Regions from separate parts of the Streptomyces sp. NBC_00341 genome, predicted to be linked through region 3. Evidence: predicted binding sites of a transcription regulator. Region 3 holds the regulator's gene; each other region holds the start of a gene.
The links. Region 3 encodes HrcA, which represses chaperone genes, less so after heat shock. Its sites were predicted from a motif close to TTNGCACTCNGNNNNNCNGAGTGCNAA; they were not measured.
Positions count from the first base shown of each region.

Region 1: groES (co-chaperone GroES) is a predicted target of HrcA. The motif match lies at 1,572-1,598, and genes of this name have one in related genera.
Region 2: groL (chaperonin GroEL) is a predicted target of HrcA. The motif match lies at 1,184-1,210, and genes of this name have one in related genera.

Region 1 covers NZ_CP108002.1:5,456,077-5,458,338, reverse strand. The annotation lists gene groL (chaperonin GroEL) at 1-1,056, opposite strand, end outside; gene groES (co-chaperone GroES) at 1,161-1,469, opposite strand; gene OG892_RS24720 (hypothetical protein) at 1,619-2,020, opposite strand; gene OG892_RS24715 (polysaccharide deacetylase family protein) at 2,017-2,262, opposite strand, start outside.
Region 2 covers NZ_CP108002.1:5,005,133-5,007,394, forward strand. The annotation lists gene thrC (threonine synthase) at 1-118, shown strand, start outside; gene OG892_RS22490 (MoaD/ThiS family protein) at 151-429, shown strand; gene OG892_RS22495 (cold-shock protein) at 863-1,069, shown strand; gene groL (chaperonin GroEL) at 1,372-2,262, shown strand, end outside.
Region 3 covers NZ_CP108002.1:2,689,820-2,692,081, reverse strand. The annotation lists gene OG892_RS12040 (MBL fold metallo-hydrolase) at 1-492, opposite strand, end outside; gene hrcA (heat-inducible transcriptional repressor HrcA) at 679-1,695, shown strand; gene dnaJ (molecular chaperone DnaJ) at 1,696-2,262, shown strand, end outside.

The DNA.
Region 1 (2,262 bases), 2.8 Mb from region 3:
CTCGGCCTTGATCTGGTTGACGCGGCCGGTGACCTCGTCGGACTTGCCGCCACCGTCGACGATGGTGGTGTCGTCCTTGGAGACGGTCACGCGGCGGGCGGTGCCCAGCACGTCCAGACCGGCCTGGTCGAGCTTGAGGCCGACCTCCTCGGCGATGACGGTCGCACCGGTGAGGGTGGCGATGTCGCCGAGCATGGCCTTGCGGCGGTCACCGAAGCCGGGGGCCTTCACCGCGACGGCGTTGAAGGTGCCACGGATCTTGTTGACGACCAGGGTCGACAGGGCCTCGCCCTCGACGTCCTCGGCGATGATCAGCAGCGGCTTGGAGGCACCGGCCTGGATGACCTTCTCCAGGAGCGGCAGCAGCTCCTGGATCGAGCCGATCTTGCCCTGGTGGATCAGGATGTACGGGTCGTCGAGGACGGCCTCCATACGCTCCTGGTCGGTCACCATGTACGGGGACAGGTAGCCCTTGTCGAAGGCCATGCCCTCGGTGAACTCAAGGTCCAGACCGAAGGTGTTGGACTCCTCGACGGTGATGACACCGTCCTTGCCGACCTTGTCCATCGCGTCCGCGATGAGGTCGCCGACCTGGCTGTCCTGCGCGGAGAGCGCGGCCACGGCGGCGATGTCGGACTTGTCGTCGATCGGGCGGGCCGTCGCGAGGAGCTCCTCGGACACGGCCTTGACCGCGGCGTCGATGCCCTTCTTCAGGGCGGCCGGGGACGCGCCCGCGGCCACGTTGCGCAGGCCCTCGCGGACGAGCGCCTGGGCGAGCACGGTGGCGGTGGTCGTACCGTCACCCGCTACGTCGTTGGTCTTGGTCGCCACCTCCTTCACCAGCTGGGCACCGAGGTTCTCGTACGGGTCGTCGAGCTCGACCTCGCGCGCGATGGTGACACCGTCGTTGGTGATGGTGGGCGCACCGAACTTCTTGTCGATGACGACGTTGCGGCCCTTGGGGCCGATCGTCACCTTCACCGTGTCGGCAAGCTTGTTGACGCCGCGCTCAAGGGCGCGACGGGCGTCCTCGTCGAACTTCAGGATCTTCGCCATGGAGCTGAACTGTCCTCTCAAAAACAAGAACTGCGCCCCTCGCCGCCCGGCTAGTTATGTCGCAGGGGGCCAGGGGCGCAGAACAGAAGCAAACGTTGGGTGAATTACTTCTCGATGATCGCGAGCACGTCGCGAGCCGAGAGGACGAGGTACTCCTCGCCGTTGTACTTCACCTCGGTGCCGCCGTACTTGCTGTACAGCACGACATCGCCGGTCTTGACGTCGAGCGGAAGCCGCTCGCCGTTCTCGAAGCGGCCCGGGCCCACGGCCAGGACGACGCCCTCCTGGGGCTTCTCCTTGGCGGTGTCGGGAATGACCAGGCCGGAGGCCGTGGTCTGCTCGGCGTCGAGCGGCTGGACCACAATGCGGTCCTCGAGCGGCTTGATCGCAACCTTGGTGCTGGTCGACACGATCCGGTCTCCCCCTTCGGAGATCTCACGGGGTTAACAGTCTTTGGGTGGCGACCAGGTGGGCCCGTCGTCGCGGGTGCCGGACCTGCCGGTCGCACAGTACTGCTGGCACTCTCCAGTGGGGAGTGCCAGCACTGAGACTATGACCGCGGTTAGCACTCGGTCAAGCGGAGTGCCAATTCACGCCCCTCGTGGCGTCCGTTCCGGACACCCCCGCCCCCCGGACCGGCAGGAACCGTGCCCTCTCCCGGGACAACGTCCCGTCCACCCGCACCGTTCCGGACCTCACCGGCGGGCGTCCGGGCGTGCCCCGGCCGGGGCGAGCCGCCGCAGGAGACGACGACCAGCGCCCCCGGCGCCCCGTGGTCACCCCGCACGGCCGTGGCGCGCGGGCCCGCCGACCGCGCCGCCGCCCGGCTCGGCGGCGGGTTCACCCGCTGCGCGGCCTTGCGGCCGAGCCGTTCGATCGGGTCCACCGACTGCGCGCAGCCGGTGGCGGTCAGGAGCGCACCGGCGGCCAGCAGTCCGGCCAGCAGCCGGTGCGCCCCTCTCATACGTAGTCCTCCAGCCGGGCCACGGCGTATCCCTTGTCCGTGATGACCTTCATGGCGGCCCGGACCAGGTCGGGCATGGAGCCCTTCCAGTCCTTCTTGCCGCGGAAGTGCGTGAGGATGATGTCTCCGGGGTGCAGGTCCTGGTCCTCCTCCCGCCACTCCATGTGGTCGGGGAACGCCTCCGCCGCCCACAGGGGCACGGCGGTGATGCCGCAGGACTTGGCGATCCGCAGGGTGTCGCC
Region 2 (2,262 bases), 2.3 Mb from region 3:
GAACACCGGTGACGGCCTCAAGACGCTGGACGCGGTGGCCGCCACCTCGCAGGCGACGGCGACGATCCGTCCGAGCCTGGACGCCTTCCGCGCCGCCGGCCTCGGCACCGCCAGCTGATCCCACCCGAGACTCCAGGAAGGGCACCCACCATGAGCGTCAAGGTCCGTATCCCCACCATCCTCCGCACCTACACGGGCGGTCAGGCCGAGGTCCCGGCAGAGGGCGCGAACCTCTCCCAGGTCATCGAGTCCCTGGAGAAGGACCACCCGGGCATCGCCGCCCGCGTCCTGGACGACCAGGGCAAGCTCCGCCGCTTCGTCAACGTGTACGTCAACGACGACGACGTGCGCTTCGAGGGCGGCCTGGAAGCGGTCACCCCGGACGGTGCGGGAGTCTCGATCATCCCGGCCGTCGCCGGCGGCTGCTGAGCCCCGGGACCCGAGCGGTCCCACTGCACCGAGTCACCTGAATTGCCCTCTCCGCGACGGAAGCGGAGGGGGCAATTCTGCATGGTTGAGCGCGGTAGAGTGTGGGAAGCCCCCTCCGCTGCCCGTGCCCCCCGCATATGAGAATGCGCCTGGCCACGACAAGATGCAGCCAAAGTACCTGAGCCTCTTGCGCCATAAGTCGCCTTTGCCTGGCCCGACTTGCCCTGGAATCTCATGAATTCCTCATATTCGGGTGATCGGTGCGCCGCAGAATTCTCGTCCGATTGACCTGTTGCAGAGGGCAGTTGGGCAGATACATTCGGCCGCGGTCGACGCGTTCCGGCGCACGCACCCTCTCCTGTCGGAGGGTGAGTTCTGACCCGGGCCCGCGAAGTGCGGTCCTGTGCAAGGGCCAGTAATAGGGGAGTTAGGCATGGCTCAGGGCACCGTCAAGTGGTTCAACGCGGAGAAGGGGTACGGCTTCATCGCGGTCGACGGTGGTGCGGATGTTTTCGTCCACTACAGCGCGATCCAGATGGACGGATACCGCACCCTCGAAGAGGGTCAGCGAGTTGAATTCGAAATCTCGCAGGGCCAGAAGGGGCCGCAGGCGGACATGGTCAAGCTCGCTGTCGGCTGAGCTCGGCACGGTCGGCCAACGACACTACTCACGCACGGAGGGCCCGTACCCCTGGGGTACGGGCCCTCCGTGCGTCCCGAGGCGCGCGCCGTCGTCCGTATCCGGAGGGCGAAGCTTGCACTCTCGGGGGTCGAGTGCTAATCATTGGGCTTAGCACTCTCCGGGTGAGAGTGACAGAAACTTGGACCGGGCCGGTGAGGCCCGCAGGTCTGCCGGGGCAAGGAACCGGCAGGCGGCAGGCCGTCCGTCGCGGGCGCCACTCGGTCCGGAGAATCCACCCCTGTCCGGGAGGACCACTTCATATGGCCAAGATCATCGCGTTCGACGAGGAGGCCCGGCGCGGTCTTGAGCGCGGCATGAACCAGCTCGCCGACGCCGTCAAGGTCACCCTCGGCCCCAAGGGCCGCAACGTCGTCCTTGAGAAGAAGTGGGGCGCCCCCACGATCACCAACGATGGTGTTTCCATCGCCAAGGAGATCGAGCTGGAGGACCCGTACGAGAAGATCGGTGCGGAGCTGGTCAAGGAGGTCGCCAAGAAGACGGACGACGTCGCCGGCGACGGTACGACCACCGCCACCGTTCTCGCCCAGGCGCTCGTCCGCGAGGGTCTGCGCAACGTGGCCGCGGGTGCCAACCCGATGGCTCTCAAGCGGGGCATCGAGAAGGCCGTCGAGGCCGTCTCCGCCGCCCTCCTGGAGCAGGCCAAGGACGTGGAGACCAAGGAGCAGATCGCTTCGACCGCCTCCATCTCCGCCGCTGACACCCAGATCGGCGAGCTCATCGCCGAGGCCATGGACAAGGTCGGCAAGGAAGGCGTCATCACCGTCGAGGAGTCCCAGACCTTCGGTCTGGAGCTCGAGCTCACCGAGGGTATGCGCTTCGACAAGGGCTACATCTCGGCGTACTTCGCCACGGACATGGAGCGCATGGAGTCGTCCCTGGACGACCCGTACATCCTGATCGTGAACTCGAAGATCAGCAACGTGAAGGACCTCCTTCCGCTGCTGGAGAAGGTCATGCAGTCCGGCAAGCCGCTGCTGATCATCGCCGAGGACGTCGAGGGCGAGGCCCTGTCGACCCTGGTCGTCAACAAGATCCGTGGCACCTTCAAGTCCGTCGCCGTCAAGGCTCCGGGCTTCGGTGACCGCCGCAAGGCCATGCTCGGCGACATCGCCATCCTCACCGGTGGCACC
Region 3 (2,262 bases):
CACCGCCAGATCGTGCCCGCTGTGCGCAGGGCCCACCTCGGCCAGCAGCACCCGGCGGCCGCCGCCGAGGTCGAGCGCCTGCTCCCCGCGCACCTGGTGGTGCGGGACCACCAGCGCCTCCACCGCCTGTGCCGCCTCCTGCTCCGGCACCCCGTGCGCGACGGCCGAGCGGCGCAGGTCTTCCGCCTCGGCCCGCAGCAGCTCCGGCAGGCCGGCCGCCCCGTACACCCGCGCCCCGGCAAAGGCGGCCGTGCCCAGTACGTGGTCGAAATGCGGATGGCTCAGTGCGACATGTGTCACCCTCCGGCCGGTCAGCCGGTCGATCTGGTCACGCAGTCCGGCGCCCTCCCGGAGCGTCGAGCCCGTGTCGCAGAGCAGCATCCCGTCCGCTCCGGCCACCAGTGCGGCCGTCGCGTCCCAGCCCGGCAGCCGCCGCCGGCCCACTCCGTCACCCAACCGCTCCCAGCCGAACTCTTCCCAAGCGACGTCCATACGGCGACGCTATCGGCAACGACCTGCGCGGTCTCGCGGTAGCGTGGCCGGTCGCCCTTGCTAGGGGCCCACCCCGTCGCCGTACACTGACCGGGGAGATTGCTGGCACTCGAATGGACAGAGTGCCAGGAGGAGTCCCGGGAACGACCCGAGATCGACCGAGGTAGACAGCTGGAGGTGTGCGCGATGCTCAGCGAACGCAGACTCGAAGTGCTGCGCGCCATCGTCCAGGACTATGTCGGCACCGAGGAGCCCGTCGGCTCCAAGGCGCTCACGGAACGGCACAAGCTGGGAGTCTCCCCGGCCACCGTCCGCAACGACATGGCGGTGCTGGAGGACGAGGGCTTCATCGCCCAGCCCCACACCAGCGCGGGACGCATCCCTACGGACAAGGGCTACCGGCTCTTCGTCGACCGGCTCGCGGGCGTCAAGCCCCTGTCGTCGCCGGAGCGCCGGGCCATTCAGAATTTCCTCGACGGCGCGGTCGACCTCGACGATGTCGTGGGACGGACCGTACGGCTGCTCGCGCAGCTGACCCGGCAGGTCGCCGTCGTGCAGTACCCCTCGCTGACCCGCTCGACGGTGCGGCACGTGGAACTGCTGCTCCTGGCCCCCGCCCGGCTGATGCTCGTGCTGATCACGGACACCGGCCGGGTCGAACAGCGGCTGGTCGACTGCCAGACGCCGTTCGGTGAGACCTCTCTCGCCGATCTGCGCGCCCGGCTCAACAGCCGGGTGGTGGGACGCCGCTTCGCGGACGTCCCGCAGCTGGTGCAGGACCTGCCGGAATCCTTCGAGAGCGAGGACCGGGCGACCGTGTCCACCGTGCTCTCGATCCTGCTCGAAACCCTCGTCGAGGAGACGGAGGAGCGGCTGATGATCGGCGGCACCTCCAACCTCACCCGATTCGGGCACGACTTCCCCGTGATGATCCGGCCGGTGCTGGAGGCATTGGAGGAGCAGGTCGTGCTGCTGAAGCTGCTCGGCGAGGCCAAGGACTCGGGCATGACCGTACGAATCGGGCACGAGAACGCCCACGAGGGACTCAACTCCACGTCCGTCGTCGCGGTCGGCTACGGTTCGGGCGACGAGGCAGTCGCCAAACTCGGCGTGGTCGGACCGACCCGCATGGACTACCCCGGAACGATGGGAGCGGTACGCGCAGTGGCACGTTACGTCGGACAGATCCTGGCGGAGTCGTAAGTGGCCACGGACTACTACGCCGTACTCGGCGTGCGCCGCGACGCTTCGCAGGACGAGATCAAGAAGGCCTTCCGGCGGCTCGCACGCGAGCTGCACCCGGATGTGAACCCCGATCCGAAGACCCAGGAGCGGTTCAAGGAGATCAACGCCGCTTACGAGGTCCTGTCGGACGCGCAGAAGAAGCAGGTATACGACCTCGGCGGCGACCCGCTGTCCGCCTCGGGCGGAGGTGGCGCGGGCGGATTCGGACAGGGCGGCTTCGGCAACTTCTCCGACATCATGGACGCGTTCTTCGGCACGGCGTCGCAGCGCGGACCCCGTTCGCGGACCCGGCGCGGCCAGGACGCCATGATCCGGCTGGAGATCGACCTCTCGGAGTCGGCCTTCGGTACGACCAAGGACATCCAGGTCGACACGGCCGTCGTCTGTACGACGTGCAGCGGAGAGGGTGCCGCACCCGGCACCTCGGCCCAGACCTGTGACATGTGCCGCGGCCGCGGCGAGGTCTCCCAGGTCACCCGGTCGTTCCTCGGCCAGGTCATGACCTCGCGGCCCTGCCCGCAGTGC